3 regions of the Rhizobium sp. LjRoot30 genome follow, and region 2 is predicted to be linked to each of the others. Evidence: predicted binding sites of a transcription regulator. Region 2 holds the regulator's gene; each other region holds the start of a gene.
The links. The regulator LexA, encoded in region 2, represses DNA repair genes until DNA is damaged. The targets are predictions, from matches to a motif close to TGTTCNNNNTGTGTTCNG.
Positions count from the first base shown of each region.

Region 1 (5,035 bases), on a different contig from region 2:
CCCAGAGCCCGAAAGACAGGAAACCGGTGCCGACGGCGGCAAGCACGATCCAGGAGTAACCGACGATGGGCCGGCCCGCAAATGTCGGGATGATCATCGCCAGCAGCGCAATGGCCGGCAGGAAGATGATGTAGACTTCCGGGTGGCCGAAAATCCAGAAGAGATGCTGCCAGAGCAGTGGATCGCCGCCCCGCTGAGGATCGAAGAAAGGCCAATCGAACATGCGTTGCATTTCGAACAGCAGGTCGCCGGCGATCAACGGCGGAAAGGCAAAGAGGATCATGCCCGCGACGATCAGAAGATACCAGGCAAACAGCGGCATCAGGTTGATGCGCATTCCCGGGGCACGGCATTTCATGATGCCGACGATCAGTTCGACTGCTGCAGCAAGCGAGGCGACCTCGATAAACGACAGGCCGAGCAGCCAGATGTCGGCGCCGATACCGGCCTGTTCACTGGTTGCCAGCGGCGGATACATGAACCAGCCCGCATTGGGGGCGGCATTGAAGAAGATCGAACCGCAGACGAAGACGCCGCCGATCAGAAAGCTCCAGAAACCGAAAGCGCCAAGCCTTGGAAACGGCAACTCCCTTGCGCCAAGCATGGAGGGCAGGAGAAAAATTGCCACGGCCTCGAAGATCGGCACGGCGAACAAGAACATCATCACCGTGCCATGCAAGGTGTAGACCTGGTTGTAGAATTCGGCGGACAGCAGGTCGTTTTCAGGAACGGCGAGTTGCGCGCGCACCAGAAGCCCGAGAAGACCGGCAAACAGCATGAAGGCGAAGGCAGTCGAACCGTACCACAAGCCGACCTGCGTGTTGTTGACGGACGTCCAGTAACGCCAACCGCTCGGATTTTCCCAGACCGCTCGAAGCTGCGCTTCTTCGGCCGCCTTGTCGGATGGAGGTGTTGGCGCGGAACTCATTTCAGCCCTCCCAGCCAGGCAGCGATACTGGAGAGATCATCCCTGGAAAGTTTTGGATAGGCCGGCATATGGCTCCCGGGCTTGACCGAACTGGAATAGCTTATGAAGCGGGCCAGATTTCCGTCCTCATTCTTCAGTTGACCGGCGCCGATTGTCAGTCGTGAGCCGATATGGGAAAGATCCGGTCCGGAAGCGCCACGCGCCTCGGTGCCATCGACCCGGTGACAGTCGCCACAGCCCTCGCGCAAGAACGCTTTTCGGCCGGCTTCGGCTGCGGATATTCCCGCTGAAGCCAATAGGCGCTGGTCGAGCCATGCTTCGAATTCGGCGACCTCCATCGCCAGAGCCGGGAACGCCATCAGCGCATGCGACGTGCCGCAAAATTCGGCGCATTGACCGCGGTAGATGCCCGGACGCGTGGCAAGCAGAGACAGACGGTTCACCCGCCCGGGAACAAGATCCATCTTTCCACCAAGAGCCGGTATCCAGAAGGAATGAATCATGTCTGCGCTGGCAAGCGCAAACTCCACCCGTTTGCCAACGGGAATCCTGACTTCGTTTGCGGATATGACCTGGGTGCCGTCCGCGCGGTGATAGACCACATGCCACCAGAATTGATGCCCGACCACCTCGATGCGCAGGTCCGGGTTCTCCTGCCGGGTAAACGGCCTCAACGACGGCATCAGCCAAAGTGCGTAGGCCAAAAGCGCGGTGAGAACGACGGCGGGAAATATCGCCCCGCCCCAGAGGATAACCCGACCGGCCGCCTGTTCCGATATGGTTTTACGCTTCCAGCGTGCAGCATAGAGTGACAGTGCGACAACGATGGCCCAGGCCATCGACCCGCCCGCCACCATCACCCAGAACAGGATGGCGACCTGTGACGCTTCTTCACCGGCGGGGTCGAGAGCCGACTGACTGCCACTGCAAGACGCCAATGCCGGACAGAGAGCAAGCAATAGCGAAAAGGCTTGTAGCCTTTCCAATCCTGTTTTCGACCGGTGCTTGGCCGGAGCCTCCCGCGTGCCAATAATGGCTCTCTCCGCTTCTTTCAAATGAGGTGATGCGCCTCTGCTTTGTCAGAGGGCTTATCTAGCGCAGCGAGTGGTGACCTCTAGTGTAAACATCACGAATGTTGCCGGACGGCGGGTTTGGGAACCGTGTCTTAGACGCGGCGTTATCATCTCAACGCGATCCCGAAAAATGGAAGACGTGATCATGGCGGAGAAAGTGACCGGTTATTCAGCCACCCAGATCGCTCTCCATTGGGCTGTCGTCGTGCTCGTCACATTCCAGTTCCTGGCGCACAACGCCATCGAGGTTTCCTGGACATCGTACGTCAATGACGAATTACCGCCTCGGGGAAATGCAGTTCTCGCTTACATGCATGTGACCGCAGGCCTGCTCATACTCGGTCTCGCTTTGTGCCGTCTTTATTTGCGAATAACGCGCGGCGCACCCGCACCGCCACAGAATGAGCCGCGATTTTTCAAGCTTATATCGGAAGGTGTCCACGGCATGATCTATCTGCTCCTCCTGGCCCTCCCGGCTTCGGGGGCGGTTGCGTGGTTCATGGGTGTCCGGCCGGCTGCGGAGATCCATGGCTTGCTGGAAAAACTACTGCTGTTTCTCATCGCCGCGCATATCGCCGGCGCACTCTTTCAGCATCTCGTCCGCCGGTCCGATGTCATGATGCGCATGTTCGAACCGGAACACTCTTCCAAGCCTGCCTGGAAAAAATCAGCTTAGGCCTTTTCACCCTTGCAAGCCGTGATATGTTCGATTTTTGTTCCGATTCTCTTCTCGATCCAATGACACCTGCCGTGCCAGGCCACGGTTTTCGCACGAGCATAAGTTCCCATGACGATAGCCTATCTGGAGAAACTCAATGAACGACAGCGAGAAGCGGTCGAACATGGGGTTGGTCTTGCCGGTGGAATTATTGGCGGGCCGTTGCTCATTATTGCCGGCGCCGGGTCAGGCAAGACGAATACGCTTGCGCATCGGGTGGCGCATTTGATCGTCAATGGCGCCGACCCCAGGCGGATTTTGCTGATGACCTTCTCGCGAAGGGCATCGACAGAGATGGCACGTCGGGTCCAGCGCATCTGCAGGAAGGTTATGGGCGAAAGCTCGGCCGTCATGACGGACGCCCTGTCCTGGTTGGGGACGTTTCATGGGATCGGGGCGCGTCTGCTTCGCATGTATTCCGAGCAGATCGGCTTGAACACGGACTTTACGATCCACGATCGTGAAGACAGCGCCGACTTGATGAATCTGGTGCGGCACGAGCTTGGCCTATCCAAGACCGATAGCCGCTTTCCGACAAAAGGCACCTGCCTTGCTATCTACTCCCGCGCGGTCAATGCAGAATGCTCCATCCATGACGCCCTGAAGACCGCTTTCCCCTGGGTCGCGGGGTGGGAGGAACAGCTCAAAAGCCTTTTTGCCAGCTATGTCGAAGCCAAACAGGCGCAGAGCGTTCTCGATTACGACGATCTTCTGCTTTACTGGTCGCAGATGGTCTCCGTACCGGAGTTTGCCCATGAGATCGGCAGTCGCTTCGACCACATTCTGGTCGACGAGTACCAGGATACAAACCACCTTCAGGCGTCGATATTGTCGGCATTGAAACCAGAGGGACGTGGCCTCACTGTAGTTGGCGACGATGCTCAGTCGATCTACTCGTTCCGGGCTGCGACAGTTCGCAATATTCTGGATTTTCCGAAGCAATTCTCTCCAAAGCTGGCAGACATCATCACGCTGGACCAGAACTACCGCTCGACCCAGCCGATTCTTGCCGCCGCGAATGGCGTCATCGATCTTGCCCGGGAGCGCTTTACCAAAAACTTATGGACCGAGCGAAAATCAGAGCAGCGGCCGCTCCTCGTCACGGTGAAAGACGAGAAGGATCAAGCCGCCTATATCGTGGAGCAGGTTCTCGCCAACCGCGAAGTCGGGATCACTTTGAAGAACCAGGCCGTGCTGTTCCGATCTTCCAATCACAGCGGAACGCTGGAAGTGGAATTGACACGGCACAATATCCCCTTCGTTAAATTCGGCGGATTGAAGTTTCTGGATAGTGCCCATGTGAAGGACCTGCTTGCCGTTCTGCGGTTCGCCCAGAATCCCCGCGATCGGGTCGCCGGATTCCGTCTGCTGCAAATGTTGCCCGGGGTCGGGCCGCAGACGGCGGGCAAGATCCTCGATGCCATAGCGAATGATCCTGAACCTTTGCTGTCCCTGCAGGAAATTCCGCCGCCAGCCAAGACGGGCGAGCAATGGATGGGTCTTGTCAGCCTGCTTGCCGGATTGCGGAAAGGTGGCGAATGGCCCGGCGACATCGCAGCGGCGCGGATATGGTATGAGCCTTATCTCGATCGTATTCATGAAGATCCGGAAACGCGCAAGGCCGATCTTCTCCACCTCGAACAGATTGCAGCCGGTTACGCGAACCGTGAGCGGTTTTTAACCGAGCTCACCCTCGATCCGCCTGACGCCACGAGCGATCAGGCGGGAATACCTTTGCTTGACGAGGACTATCTCATTCTCTCGACCATCCATTCGGCAAAGGGGCAGGAATGGCGCTCTGTCTTCATGCTGAACGTGGTTGATGGATGCATCCCTTCCGATCTCGGTGTCGGCTCCACCGCCGAACTCGAGGAGGAGCGGCGATTGCTCTACGTCGGAATGACAAGGGCACGCGACCAACTGACACTGATGACCCCGCAAAGATTCTTTACCCATGGACAGAACGCGCAAGGAGACCGCCACGTCTACGCATCCCGGACGCGATTCATCCCTGTCACTTTGTTGCAATTTTTCGAGACGGCGAGCTGGCCCAAAGTCGCTGCGGCCGTATCCGAACGAAGTACCCATCAGATTCGGATCGACGTGGCGGCGCGTATGCGATCGATGTGGAAATAGAGGCTCGCTGCCGTTGTAGAGCAGACACCGAGGCTCACTCATTCGGGAACAGAGTGCCCGCTGCGGAGTTCCTTCAATCCAACCTATAAAAAGGAGGATCGCAGATGGATCACACCAATCACGTACGGCTGACGACCGCAGAACTGACGCCCGCTATTCTCGAAGGCGCAACTGTCTATG
Region 1 covers NZ_CAXUSG020000011.1:2,600-7,634, forward strand. Annotated here, with positions in the region: gene ctaD (cytochrome c oxidase subunit I) at 1-928, opposite strand, end outside; gene coxB (cytochrome c oxidase subunit II) at 925-1,983, opposite strand; gene ACSQ3I_RS20235 (cytochrome b) at 2,132-2,677, shown strand; gene ACSQ3I_RS20240 (ATP-dependent helicase) at 2,789-4,855, shown strand; gene ACSQ3I_RS20245 (PRC-barrel domain-containing protein) at 4,960-5,035, shown strand, end outside.
Region 1: ACSQ3I_RS20240 (ATP-dependent helicase) is a predicted target of LexA. The motif match lies at 2,705-2,722, and genes of this name have one in related genera.

Region 2 (5,035 bases):
AAGGCAGGAGCGGCTTCGTGGGCCGGTGGTGGAATCCGCTGATTTTCCGGCGGTTTTCCGGGAAAATCGGAAGGAACGTCTACCGTCAAAGCCGCGCCGGACCTTGCCTGCCTCTTTTTTCGTCATGTCGCGCTGGCGCAGCCGATGCTACGCCATGCTGGAGGAGGAAGAGCGGCATGGCCGGGCATTCCTCCTTGCTGCCGTCTGCCTGGGAGTGGGGGCCGTCATCTGGTTCGTGCTGCCCGTCGATCCACCGGTTCAGGCGATCGGCACCGGTTTTGCCATTTTTGCCGGCTTGGCCTGGCGTTGGCGTTTTTCCCAAGGCATGGCGCATTACGGCACAGCCGCGATCGCCTTGCTGCTTGCCGGCATGCTGCTGGCGCAATGGGAGACGTGGCGGCGTGCGACGATCGTGCTCGATAGTCCGGTGACGACCATGATCAGCGGCGTCGTCGAGCGGCGCGAGGCGAGCGGCGAGGGGCACTGGCGCTACATCGTGCGGCTGACGGCAACAGTGGAGCCGACGCTCAAGCGCCCGCCGGATCGGGTGTCGCTGCTTGCCCGCAGCGGGCATGAGCCGATCGCAATCGGCGCCGGCATCCGCGGCCGGGCGCGCATCTCGCCGCCATCGGGACCGGCACTTCCCGGTCTCAACGATTTTGCCTTTGCCGCCTATTACGACGGCATCGGCGCCGTCGGCTATTTTTATGGCGCGCCTGAGGCCGAAGCGGTTGCCGAAGGCGGCAATGGCAGCGTCCTGCAACGCCTGGAACTGACGCTTTACGCTGCCAGAAGCGCAATCGGCGACCGGATCCGCAGCGTCGTTCCCGGAGACGCAGGCGCTTTCGCTGCCGCCATCGTCACCGACGAGCGACGGGCAATATCGAAGGAAACGACCGAGGCGCTGCGGCTGTCGGGTCTGGCGCATATCATTGCCATTTCGGGGCTGAACATGGCGCTTGCTGCCGGTATCTTTTTTGTCGGTGTTCGGGCCGGGCTCAGCGTTTTCACCGGGTTCGCCCAGGCGTATCCGGTGAAGAAGATTGCCGCATTCGGTGCGTTGGTAACGGCGTTCGCCTATTACCTCATTTCCGGTTTTGCCGTTTCGGCCGAGCGGGCCTTCCTGATGATGGCGATCATGCTGATTGCGGTGTTCTTCGATCGCCCTTCGATCAGCCTGCGCAATGTCGCGCTGTCGGCCATCGTCATTATCGCCATGTCGCCCTCGGAAGTGATGGGCGCAAGTTTCCAGATGTCTTTTGCAGCAACGCTGGCTCTGGTGGCGGGGTATGCTTTGTGGAAGGAGCGGCCGGCGACCGAACATGCCTCCGCAATCCCCGGCCTACGAGCGGCGGTATGGGTGTTTCGCTTTTTCGGCGGAGTTTTCTTTACCTCGCTGATCGGTGGCCTGGCGACGGCGATCTTTTCCATCGAGCATTTTCACAAGCTCGCAACCTATGGGCTGGTCGCCAATCTTGCGGCCATGCCGATCATTTCCTTCGTTGTCATGCCGGCCGGCCTGATCGGCATGTTGCTGATGCCCTTCGGCCTCGATGCCTTTCCCCTGCAGATCATGGGAGCAGGGCTGGAATTGGTGATCGCAATAGCCCGGATGGTTTCGGGCTGGGGTGGCGAAGTGGCGTTCGGCCGCCTGCATCCCGTATTCTTTCCCTTGTCGGTCGCCGGCTTTCTGGTCATGACGTTGCTGCAGACGCGGCTTCGCCATCTCGGCGGCCTCCTGATCCTGGCGGGCGCGCTTGCAGCTTTCATGGCCGATGGCCGCGGTACGGCCGATCTCATCGTCGCAGAGGATGGACGCCTTGCCTCCGCCCGTCTTGACGGGACGTGGAGCGTCAATCGCGATCGCCCACCCGATTTTATCTTTGCGCAATGGCAACGCGCTCTCGCGATCGGCGAGCCAAGGGATCCGCAGCAGCTCGAAAACACCGCAAAACCGATGGAGAAGGATGGAAAGAGAAAACGCCTGACAGCCGAGGAAGTGAAGCAGGCACGAACCGCCATGCACAAGGCGCTGGCGGAAAGCGAGGAGGGACGTTTTGCCTGTGCAGCAAAACTGTGGTGTGTCCTGCGTCTCGGCGAACGCAGGATTGCCCTGGTCGATGATCCTGCATATGCCGGCGCCGCATGTGATGCGGCAACGCTTGTCATCGTCTCGGCACGGCTCCGTTTCGAAGCCTGCCGCTCCGGGGCATTGCTGATCACGTCGACCACGTTGAGACGCACCGGCGCACTGGAAATCAGCCTGCCTGAGAACCCCGCCGAGCAACCCCGCCTGGCCCCGGCCTTTGAGAACGCCGAACGCCCCTGGATGCGTCACCGCAGTTACGATTGGCGCAGCGGTGAATTCAATGCGGCTTTGCCTGCCTCGATTGCCGCATTGATCGTTCAGTGATAGCGGCGGATGAGACCGACCAGCTTTCCCTGTACCTTGACGCGATCGGACGAGAAGATACGGGTTTCATAAGCCGGGTTGGCCGCTTCGAGCGCAATGGAGGCGCCCTTGCGGCGAAAACGCTTTAGCGTCGCCTCTTCGTCATCCACCAGGGCCACGACGATATCGCCGGGCGTCGCGCTGTTGACGTTGCGGATGATGACGGTGTCGCCGTCGAGAATGCCGGCCTCGATCATCGAGTCGCCCTTGACCTCAAGGGCATAATGCTGGCCGGAACTGATCATTTCCGCCGGAACGACGATTTCGTGCGTGTTGTTCTGGATCGCGGAAATCGGCACGCCGGCGGCGATGCGTCCCATCACCGGCACGGAAACGGAATGAGGATTGCTGTCTGCCGCCGATTTGACAGGCTTGGAGGGGACTGCGGCGACAGGCTGCGGCTTGCCGAGACTGCCTTCGATGACGCTTGGCGAAAAGCCGCGCCGCGGCTGCGGGGCAGGGGAATAGGCCTCCGGCAATTTGATGACCTCAAGCGCCCGCGCCCGGTTGGGCAGGCGGCGGATGAAGCCGCGCTCTTCCAGGGCGGTGATCAGGCGGTGGATGCCTGATTTCGATGCCAGTTCAAGGGCATCCTTCATCTCGTCGAAAGAGGGCGGCACACCCGATTCCTTCATGCGCTCATGGATGAAAAGCAGAAGTTCCTGTTGCTTGCGTGTCAGCATCGTTTCCATCCCCAGAATCGCGAAACAAATCCAGAACAGACACTATCTGTTCGGCATGTGTTCTGCAAGTCCCCAATTTTGATGGATAATAAGGGAGGCGGAGCCTGTCAGTCCCCCTCGGGCAGGGTAGATGGTGCCGGCTCGATCGTCTCGTTATCAAGGTTCACCAGCCACGCCAGACGTGTCTGGTAGCGGACGATCACCTTGTATTCGGGGCCGAGTACGTCGCGCGCGGCATCTCGAAACGGCACCTCTTTCAGCGCCGGCGGAAGCAGGTCCGAAATGGAGGCGACCTTGTATTGTGCGTCGGAAGGAAGATCGACCACGACCCAGACTTCCGCGACCTTTTTATGCGCGTCTATGTCGATGCGCAGAATTTCGATGGGGGTGGGTGTCGCCCACTCGACGATCCTGCGCGAAAGCTTCGCCTGGACGCCGGCTTCCATGAAGCGGAAATAGGTCGCAGTGAAGAGTTGCGAGAAGACGATGGCGAGGAAGGCTGCGATCGTGACAAAACCCAGCGTAAATTTGATGCGTCGCGTGCCTGCCCTGAACAGCAGATCACGCGGACCGAGGACCAGATAGACGATACAGGCGGACAGAATGATCGCACCGAAATTCGTGGCGAAAAGCAGCAGCGCCTCGTAGCAGCGCGAGAGCTGGCCGAAATAGAGCAATATGCCTGCCGCGGCCAAGGGCGGAACAAGCGAGACTCCGATAGCCGCACCCGGTATAAGGCTCGCCTCGGATTTGCGGATCTGGACGTAAGCGCCGGCGATACCCGCGGCAAGCGCGATGACGAGATCCTCGGCCCCGGGGTCTGTTCGGCTGATGACCTCGCTGGGAATTACTATTCCCCTCGGCACATCGGTCAGCCAGACGAGCAGCCAGGCAAGGAGCACGCTCAAGCCTGCTGCCAGCCAGACGGTCAAAAGCAGTTTGCTGGCGCGTCCGACCCATCCCATCACGATCGAGGATGCTATTCCGAGGATCGGGGTCATCAGCGGGGCCACCAGCATGGCTGCGATGATCACGGCGCCGGAATTGCGCAGGAGCCCCATCGTCGCGATGACGACCGCAAGTGTCAGGAGGATGGAGAAACGCCGCCAATAGGCAGGCGTGTCACTTCCCTCAAAGCGAAGGATATCTCTGACGCTTCCGTACATTTGGTTGGCCATGGCAGATCGTTCTCGGGATGGTTTGTAAGGGTCACAGACATTCGGTTTCGACAGGCTCGTATCGAGCAAACGGCCGTTTCTACATCCGCTTCACGCAACGGAAACCGACATGACTTGTCGATGTATCCTCCGTTTCAGCATGGCGTGCGGCCGGCCGGTAGCGCTGGCAATAGTTCGGGGCGCACAGATGTGATCCCCCCTTCAGTACGCGTTGCGGAATACGAATGGCCGGTTGCTGGGGATCGAAACTGGTTTCGACGCCTGCTCCCCGTGGATTGACCGGGACGCAACATGGAGACTTGGCCGGTTCGGGATGGCGGGCAGACCAATAGTCGGTCGTCCATTCCCAGACATTTCCGATCATATCATAGAGACCATAGGGGTTGGCCGGGAAGGACTTGACCGCCGATGTGCGTTCCGTGCCTTTCGGTTTGGTGCTGTGGGTCGGAAACATTCCTTGCCAGGTATTGGCCATGAGAACGCCACCCGGTATCAGCTCATCTCCCCAGGCGAATTCGGTATCGTCCGATCCGCCGCGCGCAGCCAGCTCGAACTCGGCTTCCGTGGGCAGATCATACCCTGCCCACCGCGCATAGGCCTGGGCGTCCGTATAAGCAACGTGAACGACAGGATGGTCGAGTTTGCCGCGGAGGTTGCTTTGGCCGCCGAGGGGGCGCCGCCAGTTCGCCCGGAAGGTGAAGCTCCACCATTGCCAGAAATCC
Region 2 covers NZ_CAXUSG020000005.1:279,636-284,670, forward strand. Annotated here, with positions in the region: gene ACSQ3I_RS13200 (ComEC/Rec2 family competence protein) at 104-2,413, shown strand; gene lexA (transcriptional repressor LexA) at 2,407-3,135, opposite strand; gene ACSQ3I_RS13210 (DUF389 domain-containing protein) at 3,243-4,382, opposite strand; gene ACSQ3I_RS13215 (formylglycine-generating enzyme family protein) at 4,393-5,035, opposite strand, start outside.

Region 3 (5,035 bases), 250 kb from region 2:
GTCGACGACCCCCGGAGCGGAGCGCAATGCCGCGGCGATCTCCGGCGAGATGCGATACTTCTCCGTCAGCGCCACCTCGATCTCGCGCTGGCCGTCTTCCTTGATCACGACAAACGACACAAGCCCATCCCCCTTGGCATTGAGATGGGCGGCAACGGTTTTGAGCGGACCGGCATCGCGCACATAGATGCGCAGGGCCTTCTGCATCTGGATCGATTTTTCCTCGAGCGATTGTGCCGTCTGGATCCGCAGGCCGATACCTTCCGGCCGCTCCTCGGCATTGACGGTGAGGATCAGCGATTTACCGGGTTCCAGCAGGTCACGGTACTGATTGAGGCCTTCGGAGAACAGCACGGCTTCATATTGACCGGAGGGATCGGAAAAGGAGACGATGCCCATCTTGTTGCCCGTACGCGTCTTGCGCTCCTGCTTCATCGTCACCGTGCCGGCCAGCCGTCCGGCGGAGGCGCCCTGTTTTACCGCGGCGGAAAAATCTGCAAAACTCTGCACCCGCATCTTCGACAGAAGGCTCGCATAGGAGTCCAGCGGGTGTGCCGACAGATAGAAGCCGAGGACCTGGAATTCGCGGTGCATCTTTTCGGAGGCCAGCCATGGCGCGAACGTCGGGAAAGTGATGATTTCCGGCCCGGTCGCAGCCCCTGAGCCGAACATGTCCGACTGGCCGCTCGTCTTGTTTTCCTGCGCCCGCAGGGCATAACCGATGATGCGATCAAGCCCGGCGATCATCTCGGCGCGGTCGCGGCCGAAACAATCGAAGGCACCGGCCGAGATGAGGCTTTCGAACACCCGGCGGTTCACCTGCTTCGGATCGATGCGCAGGCAGAATTCCTCGATGCTGGCGAACGGCTTGTCGCCGCGCACCGCAACGATGTGCTCGACGGCAGCCTCGCCGACACCCTTGATGGCGGCGAGCGAATAGAAGATGCAGTTATCGCCGGTCTCGAACATCCGGAAGGAGGTCTGCACCGATGGCGGCACGACCTTGATGCCCAGCCGCTTGGCATCCTGCCGGAAATCGTTGAGCTTGTCGGTGTTCGACATATCGTAGGTCATCGACGCGGCGAGGAATTCCACCGGGTAATGCGCCTTGAGATAGGCCGTCTGGTAAGAAACGATGGCATAGGCAGCCGCATGCGACTTGTTGAAGCCGTAATTGGCGAATTTGGCCAGCAGGTCGAAGATCAGGTCGGATTGCGGCTTCGACACCCCGTTCTTGACGGCGCCGGTGACGAAACGCTCGCGCTGCTTGTCCATCTCCTCCTTGATCTTCTTGCCCATGGCGCGGCGCAGAAGATCGGCTTCGCCGAGCGAATAGCCGGAAAGCACCTGGGCAATCTGCATCACCTGTTCCTGGTAGACGATGACACCCTGCGTCTCCTTGAGCAGGTGGTCGATCATCGGATGGATGCTCTCGATCTCCTCCTCGCCGTGCTTGCGGGCGTTATAGACCGGGATGTTTTCCATCGGCCCCGGGCGATACAGCGCCACCAGCGCGATAATGTCCTCGATGCAGTCCGGGCGCATGCCGATCAGCGCCTTGCGCATGCCGGCACTTTCCACCTGGAAGATGCCGACCGTTTCGCCGCGCGACATCATCTCGTAGGTTTTTGCATCATCCAGCGGCAGGCTTTCGAGTTTGACCTCCTCACCACGCTTGGCAATGAAATCGACGCCGGTCTTCAGCACGGTCAGCGTCTTGAGGCCGAGGAAGTCGAACTTCACCAGGCCGGCCTGCTCGACCCACTTCATGTTGAACTGGGTAACCGGCATGTCCGAACGCGGATCGCGATACATCGGTACCAGCTTCGACAGCGGCCGATCGCCGATGACGATGCCGGCGGCATGCGTCGAGGCGTGACGATACAGGCCCTCGATCTTCTGGGCGATGTCGAGCAGGCGGGCGACGACCGGCTCCTTCTCCGCCTCCTCGCGCAGTTTCGGCTCTTCCTCGATCGCCTTGTGCAGCGGGGTCGGATTGGCCGGGTTGTTGGGCACGAGCTTGCAGATCTTGTCGACCTGGCCATAAGGCATTTCCAGCACGCGGCCGACGTCGCGCAGCGCCGCACGCGCCTGCAGCGAACCGAAGGTGATGATCTGTGCCACCTGCTCGCGGCCGTATTTCTGCTGCACGTAGCGGATGACTTCTTCGCGCCTGTCCTGGCAGAAGTCGATATCGAAGTCCGGCATCGACACGCGGTCCGGATTGAGGAAACGTTCGAACAGCAGCGAGAACCGCAACGGATCGACGTCGGTAATCGTCAATGCATAAGCAACGAGAGAACCGGCACCCGAACCACGACCCGGGCCGACCGGGATGTCCTGCAGCTTGGCCCATTTGATGAAGTCGGCAACGATCAGGAAGTAGCCCGGAAACTTCATGCGCTCGATGACGCCGAGTTCGAACTGCAAGCGTTCGCGATATTCCTTTTCGTCGTATCCCTCCGCCAGGCCGAGGGTCGCCAGCCTCTGATCCAGTCCTTCTTCGGCCTGCCGGCGCAACTCCCCCGCCTCGGCGCGTTCGGCTTCTTCCGCATCGCTTGCAGCCGTGCTGGTAAAGCGCGGCAGGATCGGCTTGCGGGTCTTCAGCACGAAGGAACAACGCCGGGCGATCTCGACCGTGTTTTCCAAAGCCTCCGGCAGATCCGCAAACAGCCTGGCCATATCTGCCCGGCTTTTCAGATAGTGGTCCGGCGTCAGGCGGAACCGGCTATCGTCGGAGACGATTGCATTGTGTGCCACCGCCATCAGCGCGTCATGGGCATCGAAATCGTCCGGAGATGGGAAAAATGCTTCGTTGGTGGCCACCAGCGGCACGTCATGGGCATAAGCGAGGTCGATCATCCTCGCCTCATGTCGCCGGTCGTAGCTGCCGTGCCGCTGCAACTCGATGTAAAGCCGGTCGCCGAAAAGCCCCTTCAGCGTCAAGAGACGCTGTTCGGCCATTGCCGCCTGCCCCTCCTTCGAGGCCATATCGACCGGACCGCCGACACCACCGGTGAGCACGATCAACCCGTCGGTGTTCCCTTCCTGCAACCAGGACAGACGGATATTGACGGAGCCGTTGCCCTCACCGCCGAGATAGGCACGGCTGACGAGATCGACCAGATTTTCATACCCCTTCGCATTGGCGGCCAGCAACACAATGGATGGCAGCTTGACGAACGATTGCAGCCCGCGCTTGTCGGTCTCCTGACCGTCTTCCATGTCGATCGAGACCTGGCAGCCGATGATTGGCTGCAAGCCCTCGCTGACTGCCTTTTCGGAAAACTCCAGCGCGACGAACAGATTGTTGGTGTCGGTAACGGCGATGGCCGGCTGTCCATCGGCGGCAGCCTTGCTCAGGATCTTCTTGAGGGGCAGCGCCCCCTCAAGCAACGAATAGGCAGAATGAACCCGGAGGTGGACAAATTGCAGTGGACCCCGGTTTTCGCCATTGCCGCCCGAGATAGCCTCTACCGTACCCATCGCATGCCTTCCAATCACTCAGCTGAATCAAGCTCGATTGTCGGCCTGCCCGGCAACAGAGTCCAGTAAGGCCAAAAGGTTCTGCAGAGATTTATGGCAGGCTTAGGGAATAATCTCACATCGCCATCATGATGACGGACAGGCTGGCGATAAACGTCACGATGGAAGCGAAGGCAGCGATATCACGAATAAAATCAGTCATTGCACCTCTCCTTACCTCTTATGTTTTTATTTTGTTCTCTTTTGGTTCACGTGTCAATCCCAATTTTGAGCCGTTCCCCGCTATTCTCCCGTCACGCGGATGCTGGACCCTTCCCCAGGCTTTGGCTATGAAAACACAGTCGAAAAAGAGGAGTACGAGAATGATCCGAGCCTTGCTCGCCGCCCTGGCGGTTGCCACCTGCGCTTCCGTCGCTTTCGCCGCAGAACCGATCGCTCCGGAGCGCATCATCGATGCCGTGACTGGCGACTGGAATAAGGACGACCAGTCCGATCTCGCACTCCTTGTGGCGCCGCCGGAAGGCGAGGACATGATCGGCATCTATATCTATGTCCGCGACAAGGATCATCCTCTGCTCAAGCTCGTGGCCGAGGCGCCGGGCAAGATCTGGGGCAACAGCAGCCTAGAAGGCATGTTCGGGCAGGACCCGTCGCTGACCGCTCTGCCGAACGGCTCGCTCGCCGTGCATTCGCAAAACAGCGGTATCGGCCGCAACCGCTGGGAACAGCAGATGACGCTCGCTTATCGCAACGGCGATTTCGTCGTCGCCGGCTATACATACAACGATTACGACACGCTCGATCCGGATGCCGGAACGAATTGCGATTACAACGTGCTGACGGGCAAGGCGAAGGTGAACGACAAGGAATTGCGCGTCGAACCGAAGTTCATCACCATTCAGAATTGGGACGACACCAAGGACCGTGGCCCCTGCGGTAACGATTGAACCGCAAGGGAAATCGCAGGATCAGAGTTCGTGTACCTTGCCGTCGCTGATCGTCACGCGACGATCCATGCGGCGGGCAAGGTCGAGATTGTGCGTGGCGATGACGGCGGCCAGGCCGGATTGGCGCACCAGCGCCTCCAGCGCGTCGAAGACGTAGTGGGCAGTCTCGGGGTCGAGATTGCCCGTCGGCTCGTCGGCCAGCAGCACCAGCGGCGCATTGGCAACGGCACGGGCAATCGCCACGCGCTGCTGCTCGCCGCCGGAAAGCTCCGCCGGGCGATGGGAGGCGCGGTGGCCGATGCGCATGTAGTCGAGCAGTTGGCTGGCGCGCTCGCGGGTTTCGTTCCAGGGCAGACCGCCGATCAGCTGCGGCATCATGATGTTTTCCAGCGCCGAAAATTCCGGCAGCAGGTGATGGAACTGGTAGACGAAGCCGATTTCCGAACGCCGGATCGCGGTGCGTTGCTCGTCGGAGAGATTGTTGCAGCTCTTGCCGTTGATGAAGACGTCGCCCTTATCCGGATGCTCCAGCAGCCCGGCGACGTGCAGCAGCGTCGACTTGCCGGTGCCGGATGGCGCCACCAGGGCGACGATCTCGCCGG
Region 3 covers NZ_CAXUSG020000005.1:30,203-35,237, reverse strand. Annotated here, with positions in the region: gene dnaE (DNA polymerase III subunit alpha) at 1-3,486, opposite strand, end outside; gene ACSQ3I_RS11875 (hypothetical protein) at 3,849-4,433, shown strand; gene ACSQ3I_RS11870 (ABC transporter ATP-binding protein) at 4,455-5,035, opposite strand, start outside.
Region 3: dnaE (DNA polymerase III subunit alpha) is a predicted target of LexA. The motif match lies at 3,710-3,727, and genes of this name have one in related genera.